2 regions of the Thermus sp. KWY1 genome follow, and region 2 is predicted to be linked to the other one. Evidence: riboswitches for the same ligand, from Rfam matches in the RefSeq annotation. Region 2 holds a riboswitch; the other holds the start of a gene.
What was found. Region 2 has a riboswitch for thiamine pyrophosphate ahead of AC27GT_RS00915 (thiamine ABC transporter substrate-binding protein). Riboswitches for the same ligand answer to the same signal wherever they lie in the genome.

Region 1 (7,436 bases), on a different contig from region 2:
AAACCTCTCCCGAAGGAAGGCGCATCTCCTGGGCCACGGAAAGGGTTTCCTCCCGAGTCATAAAGCCTCGCACAGGGTGGAAGGCTCCCGTGGCCAGGTTTTCTAGGTCCAGCCGCTCGTCCTCGCCAATGGTCACCTGGGGTAGGGTTTCCACCATGGTCCAACCTCCGCAAGGGCCCAAGCCTGTGGCGTTTTTTGGAGAACGTCAAAGACCTCCACCACCTTGCCGATCACCCAGACCGCTGGGGCGGCCACCTCCACCTTCCCCTCCGCCACCTCTTCCAGCCGGCTTAACACCCGCGCTTCCTTGGGGGTGGTGGCCCTCTCCACGAAGAGGCAAGGTTCCTTGGGATCCCTTCCCAACCGGATGAGCTCTTGGGCAATCCATGCCCGCCTTCTCACCCCCATGAGGACCACCAGGGTGGGTACCTTGGCGGAGGTGCTTAGGTCCGGGTATCCTCCACCCTCTAAAACCCCGGAGACCACCGCGAAGCCCGAGCTAAGGCCTCGGTGGGTGAGGGGAAGTCCTGTGGCCAGGATGCTGCTTACCCCGGGTACTACCTCCACCGCCACCCCATGGGCGCTGAGGAAAAGCACCTCCTCGCCCCCTCTTCCGAAGATGAAGGGGTCCCCTCCCTTGAGCCGGACCACGAAGGGGTGGGTCCGGGCGTAGTGGAGGAGAAGCCGGTGGATGTCTTCCTGCTTGACGCTTTCCCCTTCTGCCTTGCCCACCTCCACCCTTTTCCCCCGGATGAGGGCCAGGATCCTCCCGTCCACCAGCCGGTCGTGGAGGACCACCGGGGCTTCCCTGAGGAGGCGGTAGGCCTTCAGGGTGAGGAGGTCGGGATCTCCTGGCCCGGCTCCCACCAGGTACACCTTAGCCATGGGCCACCCCCCGCCAGACCAGCTGAGCACCGATGAAGAGAAGCCAGAGGAGGAGGGCTACCCGGAAGGGCTGCTTGGGCACGCGGGTGGCCACGAGGGCTCCCAGGCTGGCCCCCACGATCCCTCCTAGGCTTAGGGAAAGGAGGAGCTTTGGGTCCACCTGGCCGAAGTGGAGGTGCACCCCACCCCCCACCAGGGAGAGGACCAGGCCGAAGAGGATGTCCGTGCCCACCACCTGCTGGGGGGTAAGGCGGGTGGCGTAGAGCAGGAGGAGGCTTCCCAGGGCCCCTGCTCCTGCCGAGGAGAAGCCCACCTCGAGGCCAATCCCGAAGGCGGCGGGAGGCAGGAGCCAGGGCCGTTCCCGGCTTAGGGTTAGCCGGCCCAGGCTCCGGTAGAGCCCAAGCCCCGCTGAAACCACCACGGTGAGCCCCACCAGGAGGAGGACCATGTCCTTGGCCCCCTTGAGGTGAACCAGGAGGAGGCTGCCCAGCAGGACCCCGGGAAGCCCCCCCAAAAGGAGGAGGCCCAGCACCCTACCCGCCACCTGGCGCCTAAAGAGGTAGACGGCGCCGGCGGGAACCTTGACCAAAAAACCGAAGAGAAGGGCCGTGCCCACCGCGATCTCCGGGGAAAGGCCCAGGCCTAGGATGAGGAGGGGGGCGGTGATGGTGCCAGCCCCCACCCCGGTGATCCCGATGGCGAAGGCGATGAGGAAGCCCAGAAGAAAGGCCATCTATTCCTCCTTTGGGTGGAGATGGATTCCACACTCCAGCTTGCCCTTGCCCGCCCAACGGCCGGAGCGGGGGTCCTTGGGGTCTAGGGGCTTGGCCGTACAGGGAGCGCAACCGATGGAGAGGTAGCCTTGGTCATAAAGGGGAAGGTGGGGAAGATCGGCCACAGCCAGGTAGAGGAAGACCTCCTTCAGGGTCCAATCGTAAAGGGGGTTCACCTTGATGAGGCGGTGGCCGCTTTCTAGGATGGCTTCCTCCCGGGGCTTCAGGTGGACCCGGGTGGGGGACTGCTCCCGTCTAAGCCCTGTGAACCAGGTGTCGTAGTCCTCGAGGGCCCGGAATAGCGGGTCCACCTTGCGGATCTGGCAGCAGCGGGTGGGGTCGGTCTCGTAGAGCTTCCCGTAGAGGCGTTCCTGCTCCTCCCGGGAAAGGCTTGGGGAGAGGTTGATGAGCTGGAAGCCAAGCTTCTCCTTTAGGGCATCCCGGTAGGCGTAGACCTCCGGGAAGTGGTAACCGGTGTCCAGGAAGAGGACGGGGATGTCGGGTTTCTCCTCCAAGAGGAGATGGAGCACCACCACGTCCTCTGCTTGGAAACTGCACGTGAAGCAGGGCCTTTGGCCTTCTGCTAGGGCGTCCCGGATAAGGGCCTTGGCGCTTGTTACCTTGTCCATGGCTGGACCTCCGCAAGCACTTCCTCTACCTTTTCCTTGGCCCTGGTCAGGCCGGCCTCCGGATCCAGGTCAAGTTCCTCTAAGGCCAAATCCACTAGGCGGTACCAAAGCCGCTTGCGCTCTTCGAAGCAGGGGATCTCCGCTATCCGTGGCCTAAGGCGGCGCAGATAGGCTACAAGTTCCCCGTACTCTGGACCCAAAAGCCGAAGAAAACGCTCCTTTAGGCGCACCGCCAAGGCAGGGGCAGCCCCAGAGGTGGAAAGGGCCACCACCAACTCCCCCCTTCGCACCACGGCGGGGAGGATGGCGGTGGCGTTTTCCGGGTCGTCCACCGCCACCAAAAACACTCTTCGCCTTTCCGCTTCTGCCTTTACCTGGGGATGGATCCCCTTGTCCCGGGGATGGCTCACCACCAGGAAGAAGCCCTCGAGGTCCCCTTCCCGATAACCTCGGGGAAGCCAGCGGATCCTTCCCTCCTTGGCCAAGTCTGCCAGATTCCAATGGTCCTCCTCGGCCAGGACGGTAACCTGGGCCTGGGCCTCCAAGAGGGCTTGGAGCTTGGCCCCCGTCTCCGGGCCGCCGGCGATTAGGAGAACCGGCCTGTCCCTCAGGTTCAGCATGAGGGGAAAGTAGGTCATGCCACCCCCCGGTACAGGCGTAAGAAGCCCTGGAGCATGCTTCCTAGCCGCTCCTGCTCATCCACGTAGAAGGGCTGCACCCCCCACTCCCTTAAGGCATCCGCGGTAACCCGGCCCACGGCCAGGGCCTTTACCTCGTGCTGGAAGGTTTTCCTCAACTCCGAGGGGTTCCGGGCTCCCTCAAACAGGAACTCCACCTGGATGGCGGCTACAAAGGCTACCGCTTCCACCTCTTTGGCCAAAATGGTCTCCTCCAGAAGGCGGATCCGCTCAGGGTCCGGCAGGTGGCGGTAAGGCATGAGGGGGAGAACCTCATAGCCCCTTTCCTCCAAGGCCTGTTCCAGGAGGGGTAGGGGCTTGCCGTAAAGCTGGAGGGCGGCCACTCCAGGCCCTTGGGGTAGGAGAGGCAGGAGGCTTGGCGTGGTCCCGTCTCCTATCCCATGAGGGGCAAGCCCTAGGTCCCTGAGTACCCGGGCGGCCTTGGTCCCCCGGAACAAGCGGAGGGCTTTCTCCAGGCTCCCCTTCAGGTCTAGTTCCAAAACCCGCCCGGCTTCCAAAAGCTCCCTTACCCCTATCCCGGTGGTGGCCACGAAGAGATCCACCCCTTCTCCCAGCCGCCGGAGATGGCCCTGGTATTCGGGAACGGGTACCTTTTCCGTGGCCTGAACAGGGAGAAGGAGGGGGATTAAGCCTAGCTTTGTGGCCAGGGATTTGAACTCTTCCCTCCTTCTGAGACCGGCATAGGCGATGCGCATCCCCAACCTCCCTTACACCGCGCACTCCCCACGGCCTAGCTGCACCCGGAAGGTTTCCCCTTCCGCCCCCAGGTCCTGGTAGTACTCTGGGGCTTCCTCATAGGAAGGAATAGTCTGGAGGTCCTCGAGAAGGGGCTTGAAGGAGGCGGCCCCCACCCGGTCCAAATAAGCCTGGAAACTTTCGCCCTGCTCCCGTTCCTCCTGGTAGCGCTTCAGGATCCTTTCCACCGCCTCAGGAGTGCGCCGGGCAGGAATCCGAGCCACTACTTGGCCAAAACGGGCCTCCCCCTCCCGGGTGCGCCCCCCCAGGAGGAGGGTGTAGTGAGGAACTTCGTTTTCCCCTACCTTACGGCTTGAGCCGTAAAGGCCGATATCAGCTATGTGGTGTTGACCGCAGGAGTTGGGGCAACCGGAGATCTTGATGCTAATGGACCGCACCGCTGGATCATGGGTCAGAGGAAGGGTGTGGAGGTGCGCTTCCAGGGCCTGCGCCAGTCCCCGGGAGCGGGTGATGGCCAGGTTGCAGGTGTCAGCTCCAGGGCAGCGGGTTATGTCCAGGATGGTGTGGGCCTCAGGATGGGCCAGGCCCACCCGCAACAGGGCTTCGTAAAGCCCACCCAAAGCGTCCTCGGGCACGAAGCGAAGGAGTAAGTTCTGGCTGATGGCACTCCTTATTTCTCCAGCGTAGGTTTCGGCGATATCCGCCAGCGCCCTGAGCCCTTCCGGGGTGATATCCCCAAGGGGAAGGCGCACGGCCACGGTGTAGTAGCCCTCTTGCTTTTGACGAAAGAGGTTGGTGCGGCGCCAGGCATCAAACCCGGGAGCGAAGGAGAAGGGCTTCCTGGGAGGGGAGGGAAGGCTTGGGGGTGGGAGGTCCTGGGGAGGTTGCCAGGCCTTTAGGTCCTCACCGCTTGCGGTGAGCTTCACGATCCGCCTTTCCTCCCTTACCGCCTCGCGGAAGGCGGCAATTCCCCACTTCTTTACCAGAAACTTGAGCCGGGCTTGGGTTAGGACCTTGCGGTTACCGTGGCGGTCAAAGAGGCGGATGATGGCCAGCATGGTGGGGAGGAGGTCCTCTTCTGGGGTAAAGGGTTCCAAAAGTTCCGCGCTCATGGGAGCCGCTCCCAAGCCCCCGCCCACATAAAGGCGGAAGCCCCTTTTGCCCCCCTCCACCGCGGCCACCACCCCGATGTCGTGAATGGGGGTACGGGCATGGTCTGTGGCGCACCCCTCAAAGGCAATCTTGAATTTGCGGGGCAGGTTCTGCCCCACGGGGTGACGGAGGAAGTAGCGGTAGGCGGCCTCGGCGTAGGGAGTCACGTCAAAGGGCTCCTCAGCGGAAACTCCGGCGTACGGGCAGCAGGTGATGGCTCGGATGGAGTGGCCGCAGGCCTCGCGGGTAGTGAGGCCTACCCTGTTTACAGCCCGGAGGACGTGGGGTACGTCCCTTCGGTGCACGTGGTGGAGCTGTACCGCCTGCCGGGTGGTTACGTGGGCCAGACGGTTTTCTGCATACCGCTCCGCCACCTCTGCCAGAACCCTTAGGGCCTCTGGGCTTACCCGGCCCACGGGGAGTTTGATGCGCACCATGTGGTGCTCTGGCCTTCCCCGAATGCCGTAGATGCCGTTTTTCAGGCGGTAGACCCGGAAGTCCTCGGGGTCTTCCTCCCCCGCCTCGAGGCGGGCAATCATGGCCTCCAGATACTGGATTTCGGCTTCGGCCTCCACGCTGAGTCCTGCCATTCCGCCTCCTTTCCCCCCTCCCCGGGGGATTGCCCGGCATAGTATACCATTGAGTGTATGAAAGTCAAGGGTATATGCCCTGTTCCCCAGGTCGGGTTTTCGAGAGCCCCGCATGCTATAGTGGAAGGGACAGGCTAGGGGTGCCCCAATGGAGGGGCTGAGAGCTGGGTTTCTCCCAGCAACCCTTAGAACCTGATCCGGGTAATGCCGGCGGAGGGAAGCCTATGCGGAAGAATCCCCTTACAAACCGACCTCTCCCCAGGCCGCGTGGGCCTTGGATACCCGCTTGAGGCTTTACCCGTAGGGCACATGCGCTGGGGAGGTGAAAGCTTGCTGGGAAGGCTCTATCTGGTGGTGACCCCGAGGCCCGGTTGGTCCATGGCGGAGGTGCTGGATCGGACGGAACGGGCCCTGGCGGGTGGGGTGGAGGTGTTGCAGCTTCGGGCCAAGGACTGGGAGGCGAGGCCCATCCTGGACCTGGGGGAGAGGATGCTGGCCCTGGCCCGACGGTATGGGGTGCCCTTCTTCCTCAACGACCGGCCGGACCTGGCGGCCCTTCTGGGAGCGGATGGGGTGCACCTTGGCCAGGGGGACCTGACGCCCGCGGAGGCCCGGCGCTTCTTTCAGGGGATGGTGGGCCGCTCTACCCACGCTCCCGAACAGGCCCTAAGAGCCCTCGAGGAAGGCGTGGACTACCTCTCCATAGGCCCTGTGTGGGAAACCCCCACCAAGCCGGGGAGGCAGGCCGCGGGCCTGGGCTATGTGCGCTGGGCCCGGGAGAACCTGGGGGAGAGGCCCTGGTACGCCATCGGCGGCATCACCCTGGAGAACCTGGGGGAGGTTTTGGAGGCCGGGGCGCGCCGAGTTGTGGTGGTCCGCGCCATCCTGGACGCTGAGAACCCCGAGCGGGCGGCCCAGGCATTCAGGGAGCGGCTTTATGGTGTGGCTTAACGGGGAGGCTAAGCCCCTCGAGGGCAAGACGCTCAGGGAGGTTCTGGAGCAGCTGGACGTGGATCTTTCCCGGGTGGCGGTCCTCCTCAACGAGGAGGCCTACCCGGGGCGGGAGCTTCCTCATCACGTCCTGAAGGAGGGGGATGTGGTGGAGGTGGTCACCCTCATGCAAGGAGGCTAGATGGACACCTGGAAGGTCGGGGACATAGAGCTTAAAAGCCGTCTTATCCTGGGCTCGGGCAAGTTCCGGGACTTCGGGGTGATGCGAGAGGCCATAAAGGCTGCGGGGGCCGAGGTGGTCACCGTGGCCATCCGCCGGGTGGAGGCCAGGATGCCCGGGCATGTGGGTCTCCTCGAGACCTTAGAGGGCGTGCGCCTCCTGCCCAACACAGCAGGTGCCAGGACGGCGGAGGAAGCGTTGAGGATAGCCCGGCTGGGCCGGGTCCTCACCGGGGAGAGGTGGGTGAAGCTGGAGGTGATCCCTGACCCCACCTATCTCCTCCCCGATCCCGTGGAGACCCTGAGGGCGGCGAGGATGCTCATGGACGAGGGCTTCCTGGTCCTGCCCTACATCGGTCCTGACCTCGTCCTGGCCAAGAAGCTTTCGGAGCAGGGCACGGCTACGGTGATGCCCCTGGCGGCCCCCATCGGCTCCGGCTGGGGGGTGAAGACCCGGGCCCTTTTGGAGCTCTTCGCCCGGGAGAAGACCTCACTGCCCCCGGTGGTGGTGGATGCAGGGCTTGGCCTCCCTTCCCATGCAGCGGAGGTGATGGAGATGGGTTTGGACGCCGTGCTGGTGAACACCGCCATTGCCGAGGCCCAAGATCCCGTGGCCATGGCTGAGGCCTTTCGTTTGGCTGTGGAGGCGGGGAGGAAAGCCTTTTTGGCCGGCCCCATGCGACCCCGGGAGGTGGCGAGCCCCTCGAGCCCCATGGAGGGCATCCCTTTGGGAGGTCCTAAGCCGTGAGGGTAGAGGTGGCGGTGGTGGGGGCGGGGATTATCGGAACCCTCGCCGCCTACGAGCTCAGGAAGCGGGGGCTTTCCGTCCTCCTCCTAGATGCC
Region 2 (7,436 bases):
AACGGCCTCTTAGGAGCCTCACCGACATCCTCTCCGGCAAGCAGGGCCGCTTCCGCCAGAACCTCTTGGGCAAGCGGGTGGACTACTCGGGGCGGAGCGTCATCGTGGTGGGTCCCCAGCTCAAGCTCCACCAGTGCGGCCTGCCCAAACGCATGGCCCTGGAGCTCTTCAAGCCCTTCCTCCTCAAAAAGATGGAGGAAAAGGGCATTGCCCCCAACGTGAAGGCGGCCCGTAGGATGCTGGAAAGGCAGCGGGACATCAAGGACGAGGTGTGGGACGCCCTCGAGGAGGTCATCCACGGCAAGGTGGTCCTCTTAAACCGCGCCCCCACCCTCCACCGCCTGGGCATCCAGGCCTTCCAGCCGGTTTTGGTGGAAGGCCAGTCCATCCAGCTCCACCCCCTGGTCTGCGAGGCCTTCAACGCCGACTTCGACGGGGACCAGATGGCGGTGCACGTGCCCCTTTCCTCCTTCGCCCAGGCGGAGGCCCGCATCCAGATGCTCTCCGCCCACAACCTCCTCTCCCCGGCCTCCGGGGAGCCTTTGGCCAAGCCCAGCCGGGACATCATCCTGGGGCTTTACTACATCACCCAGGTGCGCCGGGAGAAGAAGGGGGCGGGCCGGGAGTTCGCCACCCCCGAGGAGGCCCTGGCCGCCTACGACCGGGGCGAGGTGGCCTTGAACGCCCCCATCAAGGTGGCGGGCAAGGAAACCAGCGTGGGCCGCTTGAAGTTCGTCTTCACAAGCCCTGACGAGGCCCTTTTGGCGGTGGCCCATGGCCTTCTGGACCTGCAGGACGTGGTGACGGTGCGCTACCTGGACAAGCGCCTGGAAACCAGCCCGGGCCGGGTCCTCTTCGCCCGCATCGTGGGCGAGGCGGTGGGGGACGAGAAGGTGGCCCAGGAACTTCTGCAGATGGACGTGCCCCAGGAGAAGAACTCCTTGAAGGACCTGGTCTACCAGTCCTTCCTGCGCCTGGGGATCGAGAAGACCGCAAGGCTTCTGGACGCCCTCAAGTACTACGGCTTCACCCTGTCCACCACCAGCGGGATCACCATCGGCATCGACGACGCCGTCATCCCCCCCGAGAAGCAGAAGTACCTGGAGGAAGCCGACAAGAAGCTTAGGCAGATCGAGCAGGCCTACGAGATGGGCTTCCTCACCGACCGGGAGCGCTACGACCAGGTGATCCAGCTCTGGACCGAAACCACGGAGAAGGTCACCCGGGCGGTCTTCAAGAACTTTGAGGAGAACTACCCCTTCAACCCCCTCTACGTGATGGCCCAGTCCGGGGCCCGGGGTAACCCCCAGCAGATCCGCCAGCTTTGCGGCATGCGGGGCCTCATGCAAAAGCCCTCGGGGGAGACCTTCGAGGTGCCGGTGCGCTCCTCCTTCCGGGAAGGCCTCACCGTGCTGGAGTACTTCATCTCCAGCCACGGGGCCCGGAAGGGTGGGGCGGACACCGCCCTTAGGACCGCGGACTCGGGCTACCTCACCCGGAAGCTGGTGGACGTGGCCCACGAGATCGTGGTCCGGGAGGCGGACTGCGGCACCACCAACTTCATCTCCGTCCCCCTCTTCCAGCCCGACGAGGTGACCCGCACCCTGCGCCTCAGGAAGCGCTCGGACATCGAGTCCGGCCTCTATGGCCGCGTTCTGGCCCGGGAGGTGGAGGTTCTGGGCCAGCGCCTGGAGGAAGGGCGCTACCTGACCCTCGAGGACGTGGGGCTCATCATCAAGGCGGCGGAGGCCGAGGAGATCAAGGAGGTGCCCGTGCGTAGCCCCCTCACCTGCCAGACCCGCTACGGGGTGTGCCAGAAGTGCTACGGCTACGACCTCTCCATGGCCAGGCCCGTGTCCATCGGGGAAGCGGTGGGGGTGGTGGCGGCGGAGTCCATCGGCGAGCCCGGCACCCAGCTCACCATGCGCACCTTCCACACGGGCGGCGTGGCGGTGGGCACCGACATCACCCAGGGTCTGCCCCGGGTCATCGAGCTCTTTGAGGCCCGCAGGCCCAAGGCTAAGGCGGTGATCTCCGAGATCGACGGGGTGGTGCGCATCGAGGAAACCGAGGAGAAGCTTTCCGTCTTCGTGGAATCCGAGGGCTTCTCCAAGGAGTACAAGCTTCCCAAGGATGCCCGCTTGGTGGTGAAGGATGGGGATTACGTGGAGGCGGGCCAGCCTTTGACCCGCGGGGCCGTGGATCCCCACCAGCTTCTGGAGGCCAAGGGCCCCGAGGCGGTGGAGCGCTACCTGGTGGACGAGATCCAGAAGGTCTACCGGGCCCAGGGGGTGAAGCTCCACGACAAGCACATCGAGATCGTGGTGCGGCAGATGCTCAAGTACGTGGAGGTCACCGATCCCGGGGATAGCCGCCTGCTGGAGGGCCAGGTCCTGGAGAAGTGGGACGTGGAGGCCCTGAACGAGCGGCTCATCGCCGAGGGCAAGACCCCGGTGGCCTGGAAGCCCCTCCTCATGGGGGTCACCAAGAGCGCCCTCTCCACCAAGAGCTGGCTTTCCGCCGCCAGCTTCCAGAACACCACCCATGTGCTCACCGAGGCGGCCATCGCCGGCAAGAAGGACGAGCTCATCGGTCTCAAGGAAAACGTCATCTTGGGCCGCCTGATCCCTGCGGGGACCGGAAACGACTTCGTGCGCTTTACCCAGGTGGTGGACAAGAAGACCCTCAAGGCCATCGAGGAAGCCAGGAAGGAGGCGGTGGAGGCCAAGGAGCCGGCGGTGCGCCGTCCGGTTCGCCGGGAACAGCCGGGCAAGCAGGCTTAATGCCATGCTGGCTAAGCTTTATTCGGCCTTTCGCCAGGTGGGGGAGGATCTTTTCCACCAGAGGCTCATCTCCGCCACCGCGGGCAACTTTTCCGTGCGCACCAAGGAGGGCTTTCTCATTACCAAAAGCGGGGTGCAGAAGGCCCGCCTGACCCCCGAGGACCTGGTGGAGGTGCCCCTCGAGGGCCCTTTCCCGGAAGGGGCCAGCGTGGAGAGCGTGATCCACCGGGAGGTGTACCGGGCGACCCCGGCCCGGGCCATCGTCCATGCCCATCCCCGGGTGGCGGTGGCTCTTTCCTTGCACCTGGACCGGATTGTTCCCCTGGACCTCGAGGGCCAGTACTACCTGAAGGAGGTTCCCGTGCTTGCCCCCAAGACCACAAGCGCCACCCTGGAGGCCGCTTTGGCCGTGGCGGAGGGCCTTAAGGAGCACCGAGCCTGCCTGTTAAGGGGCCACGGGGCCTTTGCCATAGGGCTTAAGGAGAAGCCGGAGGAAGCCCTTCTGGAGGCCTATAGCCTCCTCACCGCCTTGGAGGAAAGCGCGGAGATCCTCTTCTACTACCGCCTTTGGGGGAAGGGATGAGGGTACTCTTTGTGGAGGGCAAGGAAAAGGAGGCCCTTTTGGGCTTGGCCCGGGAGCTTCCCCATCCCTACTGGCTTCTTGCGGGGGAAGGGATTTGGCTTTTGGAGGTGTTTGGCGCCGGGGAGGAAGCCATGGCCAAGGCCAGGGCCCTGCCCGGGGTTAAGGTTTGGGCCTTTGCCCTGGAGGATGGGGTAGTCTATAGGGGATGCGGGAAGAAATCGGCTACATCCCCGTAGGGGAGGCGGAGCTTTACGTGGAGGACGTGGGGGACGAGCATGCCCCGGCCCTCCTGGTCCTCCACGGGGGGCCTGGGGGGAACGCCTACGCCCTCAGGGAAGGGCTTCAGGACTACCTGGAAGGGTTCAGGGTCATCTACTTCGACCAGCGGGGCTCCGGCCGGAGCCTGGAGCTTCCCCAGGACCCCAGGCTTTTCACCATAGATGCCCTGGTGGAGGATACCGTGGCCCTGGCCGAGGCCCTGGGGCTGGAGCAGTTTCATCTTCTGGCCCACGGCTTCGGAGCCCTGGTGGCCCTGGAGCTCCTCCGCCGCTACCCGGAGGTCCTGGGGGCGGTGCTCCTTTCCCCCTGGGTGAGCTTCCCCTGGCTTTCCGCAAGGCTTGTGGAGGCGGCGGGGCTTGAACCTTTGGCCGACCCCGAGGCGAACCTGAGGGCGGCCTTGGAGAAGGCGGAGCCCAAGCTCCTCTTCGACCGCCTCATGTTCCCCACCCCCCATGGCCGACTGGAGTACGAGTGGGTGGCGGAGGGCTCGGGCATCCTGGGGCCGGATACCCCGGCCTTGGCCTTTTGGAAAAACGGCCTCTGGCGGCTGGACTACACTCCCTACCTCTCCCCAAGCCGCAAGCCAGTGGCCCTGGTGGTGGGGGAGAAGGACGGCACCAGCTACCCCTATGCCGAGGAGGTGGCGGAACGCCTCAAAGCCCCCATCCGGGTGATACCCGGGGCCGGGCACTACCCCTGGATCGACCAGCCGGAGGCTTTTGGCGAGACCTTCCGGGAGGTCCTCGAGGGCCTGCTGGCTCCCTGGAGGGTGTGAGGGATGCCCTTCCAGGGCCAGGAAGGGTGGTAAACTCAGGGCGTCACCGGGGGTGCCCTCTTATGGGGCTGAGAGATACCCTTGGAACCTGATCCGGGTAATGCCGGCGTAGGGAAGGTGACCAAGGCCCCTCCCGGTGACAAGGAGGGGTTTTATGTTGAGGATCCTTGCCCTGCTGGTCCTTCTGGCCTTCGGCTTCGCCCAGGAGATCACCGTCCTCACCCACAGCAGCTTTTCCCTGGATAAGGGGCTCATCGCCCGGTTTGAGCGGGAAACCGGCCTGAAGCTTCGCTTCCTTAAAGGGGGGGATGCCGGGGAGACCCTAAACCGGGCCATCCTCACCAAGGGAGCCCCCATCGCCGACGTGATTTACGGCTTTGACAACACCTTCCTCTCCCGGGCCCTCGAGGCGGATATCCTCTTGCCCTACCGTAGCCCCGAGATCCAAAACCTGAAGGCCACCTTGCTTCTGGACCCTACCTTCCGCGCCCTTCCCGTGGACTACGGTTGGGTGAGCCTGAACTACGACCGGGCTTACTTCAAGGACCGTCCCTTGCCCAAGTCCCCCGCCGACCTTGCCCGGCCCGAGTATGGCAGGCTTCTGGTGGTGCAAAACCCCGCCACCAGCTCCCCGGGCCTGGCCTTTCTCATGGCCACGGTGGCCCGCTTCGGCGAGGATGGCTACCTGGACTTCTGGGCCAAGCTCAGGGATGGAGGGGTGCGGGTGGCCAAGGGCTGGAGCGAGGCCTACTACACCCACTTCACCCTTTACAAGGGGGATAGGCCCCTGGTGGTCTCCTACACCACCAGCCCCGCCGCCGAGGTCTACTATTCCGAGGGGAAGTACCAAGAGCCGCCCACGGGGAACCTCTTCCCCGAGCTGGCCTTCTTCCAGGTGGAGTTCGTGGGGATCCTGAAGGGGACCAAGAACCTGGAGGGGGCCAGGAAGGTGGTGGACTGGCTCCTTTCCAAGCCAGTCCAGGAGAACCTTCCCACGGAGATGTGGATGTACCCGGCCCGCCGGGATGCCAGGCTCCCCGAGGTCTTCCGCTTCGCGCCTGAGCCCCTTGGGAGCGTGCGTATGGACCCCAGGGCCATGGCCCAAAACCGGGAGCGCTGGATTGAGGAGTGGACCAAGGTGGTCCTGCAGGGGCAAAGCCCCGAGTCGGTGCGCCAGGGCAGGCGGTAGCGCCTCCCTCAGGCTGGGAAGGTGCCGGGCAGCTTGGGGGTTAGGCTTAGGAGGATGGCCTACGGAGGCTTTTTCGTCCTCCTCTTCCTGGGCTTAGCCCTCTTTTACCCCCTTTTCCGCATCCTGGCCCTGGGGGTAGGGGAGGGGTTTGCCCGGGCCCTGGCGAACCCCTACTACTGGGAGCGCTACCTCTGGAGCCTGGAGTATGGGCTTCTTTCCGCCCTCTTCACCTTGTCCCTGGCCCTGCCCCTGGCCTTCCTCTTCCGCCGTCGCTTTCCCCTTAGGGGGGTTTTCCTGGCTCTTTCCACCTTGCCCTTCGTCCTCCCCACCCCGGTGGTGGCCCTGGGGTTTTTAGCCCTCCTGGGCCCCAGGGGACTTTTGGGGGTGGACCTTTACGGCACCAAGGCCATCCTTTTTCTGGCCGCCATTTTTTACAACCTGGGCCTTGCCCTCAGGATCCTCCTGCCGGTGGCCTTGAACCTGGAGGGCCCCTTGCAGGCGGCCCGGGTCCTGGGGGCCTCGAGCCCCAGGGCTTTTCTAAGGGTAGGGCTTCCCCTCCTCCTCCCCGCCTTGGGTTCTGCGGGGCTTTTGGTGTTCATCTACGCCTTTTCCGCCTTCGGGGTTCCTCTCCTCCTGGGGGGGCCCCGGTACGCCACCCTCGAGGTGGAGGTCTACACCCTTTTGGCCTACCGCCTGGCCTTCCCCGAGGCCAGCGCCCTCATGCTTTTGGAGATCCTCACCCTGGGCCTCGCCGTGGCCCTCTACCTGCGCCTCCGGCCTTACCCCCTGTCCCCCGGAGGGCTTCTTCCCCCTCCTCCTTGGGCCTATACCCTGGGCCTAGGCGTCCTTTTTCTCCTCCTTTTTGCCCCCTTGTGGGGGCTTTTTCTGCGCCTGGACCTAGGGGCCTTGGCCGCCGCCTGGGCCTCGGAGGACTTCACTCCCCTTTCCGTGGCGTTGGGGAATAGCCTCCGCTTCACCCTCTTGGCCCTGGCCCTGGCGCTTCCTTTGGGAGTGGCTTATGCCGCAGCAGCCCGCCGGAGCCCCCTCATGGACCTCTTGGGGCTTTTCCCCCTCATGCTGAGCCCGGTGGCCGTGGGCCTCGGCTACCTTTTGGCTTACCCGAACCTCCGGGGCTCCTTGGTCCTTTTGCTTGTCGCCTATGCCCTTCTGGCCTACCCCCTCCTTGCCCGGGCCCTCCTGCCTGCCTTAAGAAGCCTTTCCCCAAGCCTCCTCGAGGCGGCCCGGGTCCTGGGGGCCACGCCCCTTCGGGCGTTTTTGCGGGTGGAGATCCCCCTGGTCTTTCCCGCCTTGCAATCCGGGCTGGCCCTGGCCTTGGCGGCCATTTTGGGGGAGTTTGGAGCCACCCTGGTGCTTTGGCGGCCCGAGTGGACCACCCTGACCCTGGCCATCTATGAGCGCCTGGGCCGACCCGGGGAGGCTCCCTTCCGGGAGGCCTTGGCCATAGCCGCCCTTCTGGCCCTTCTCTCGGGGCTTGCCTTCTATCTCCTGGACCGGGGAAGAGGGCGGCTGGGCTAGAATCCCTGGCACCGGGGGCAGAAGTGGGTGCCTCTTCCCGCCACCACTCTTTTGGCGATGGGTGTGCCGCAAACCGGGCAGGGAAGCCCTGTGCGGCCGTAGACGGCGTGGCGCATCTGGAAGCTTCCCGGTAGGCCATCGGGCTGCTGGTAGGTGCGGTCGGAAAGGGTGCTTCCTCCTAAGGCCACGGCCTCGGCCAGCACCTCCTTAAGGGCCAGGAAAAGCCTTTGGGCTTCTGCCTCCGTAAGCTCCCGCCCTCGGCGGAAAGGGGAAAGGCGGGCCCTAAAAAGG

Region 1: another riboswitch for thiamine pyrophosphate. It lies ahead of thiE (thiamine phosphate synthase); the one in region 2 lies ahead of AC27GT_RS00915 (thiamine ABC transporter substrate-binding protein).

The regions. Positions count from the first base shown of each region.
Region 1 covers NZ_BAAJPG010000011.1:20,669-28,104, forward strand. The annotation lists gene sat (sulfate adenylyltransferase) at 1-157, opposite strand, end outside; gene cobA (uroporphyrinogen-III C-methyltransferase) at 133-885, opposite strand; gene AC27GT_RS03240 (sulfite exporter TauE/SafE family protein) at 878-1,618, opposite strand; gene AC27GT_RS03245 (phosphoadenylyl-sulfate reductase) at 1,619-2,287, opposite strand; gene AC27GT_RS03250 (precorrin-2 dehydrogenase/sirohydrochlorin ferrochelatase family protein) at 2,275-2,925, opposite strand; gene AC27GT_RS03255 (uroporphyrinogen-III synthase) at 2,922-3,680, opposite strand; gene AC27GT_RS03260 (nitrite/sulfite reductase) at 3,693-5,423, opposite strand; TPP riboswitch at 5,550-5,659, shown strand; gene thiE (thiamine phosphate synthase) at 5,754-6,374, shown strand; gene thiS (sulfur carrier protein ThiS) at 6,361-6,555, shown strand; gene AC27GT_RS03275 (thiazole synthase) at 6,556-7,341, shown strand; gene AC27GT_RS03280 (NAD(P)/FAD-dependent oxidoreductase) at 7,338-7,436, shown strand, end outside.
Region 2 covers NZ_BAAJPG010000002.1:57,215-64,650, forward strand. The annotation lists gene rpoC (DNA-directed RNA polymerase subunit beta') at 1-2,783, shown strand, start outside; gene AC27GT_RS00900 (fuculose-1-phosphate aldolase) at 2,788-3,366, shown strand; gene AC27GT_RS00905 (hypothetical protein) at 3,363-3,602, shown strand; gene AC27GT_RS00910 (alpha/beta fold hydrolase) at 3,572-4,420, shown strand; TPP riboswitch at 4,459-4,553, shown strand; gene AC27GT_RS00915 (thiamine ABC transporter substrate-binding protein) at 4,575-5,609, shown strand; gene AC27GT_RS00920 (ABC transporter permease) at 5,664-7,145, shown strand; gene AC27GT_RS00925 (DNA-formamidopyrimidine glycosylase) at 7,142-7,436, opposite strand, start outside.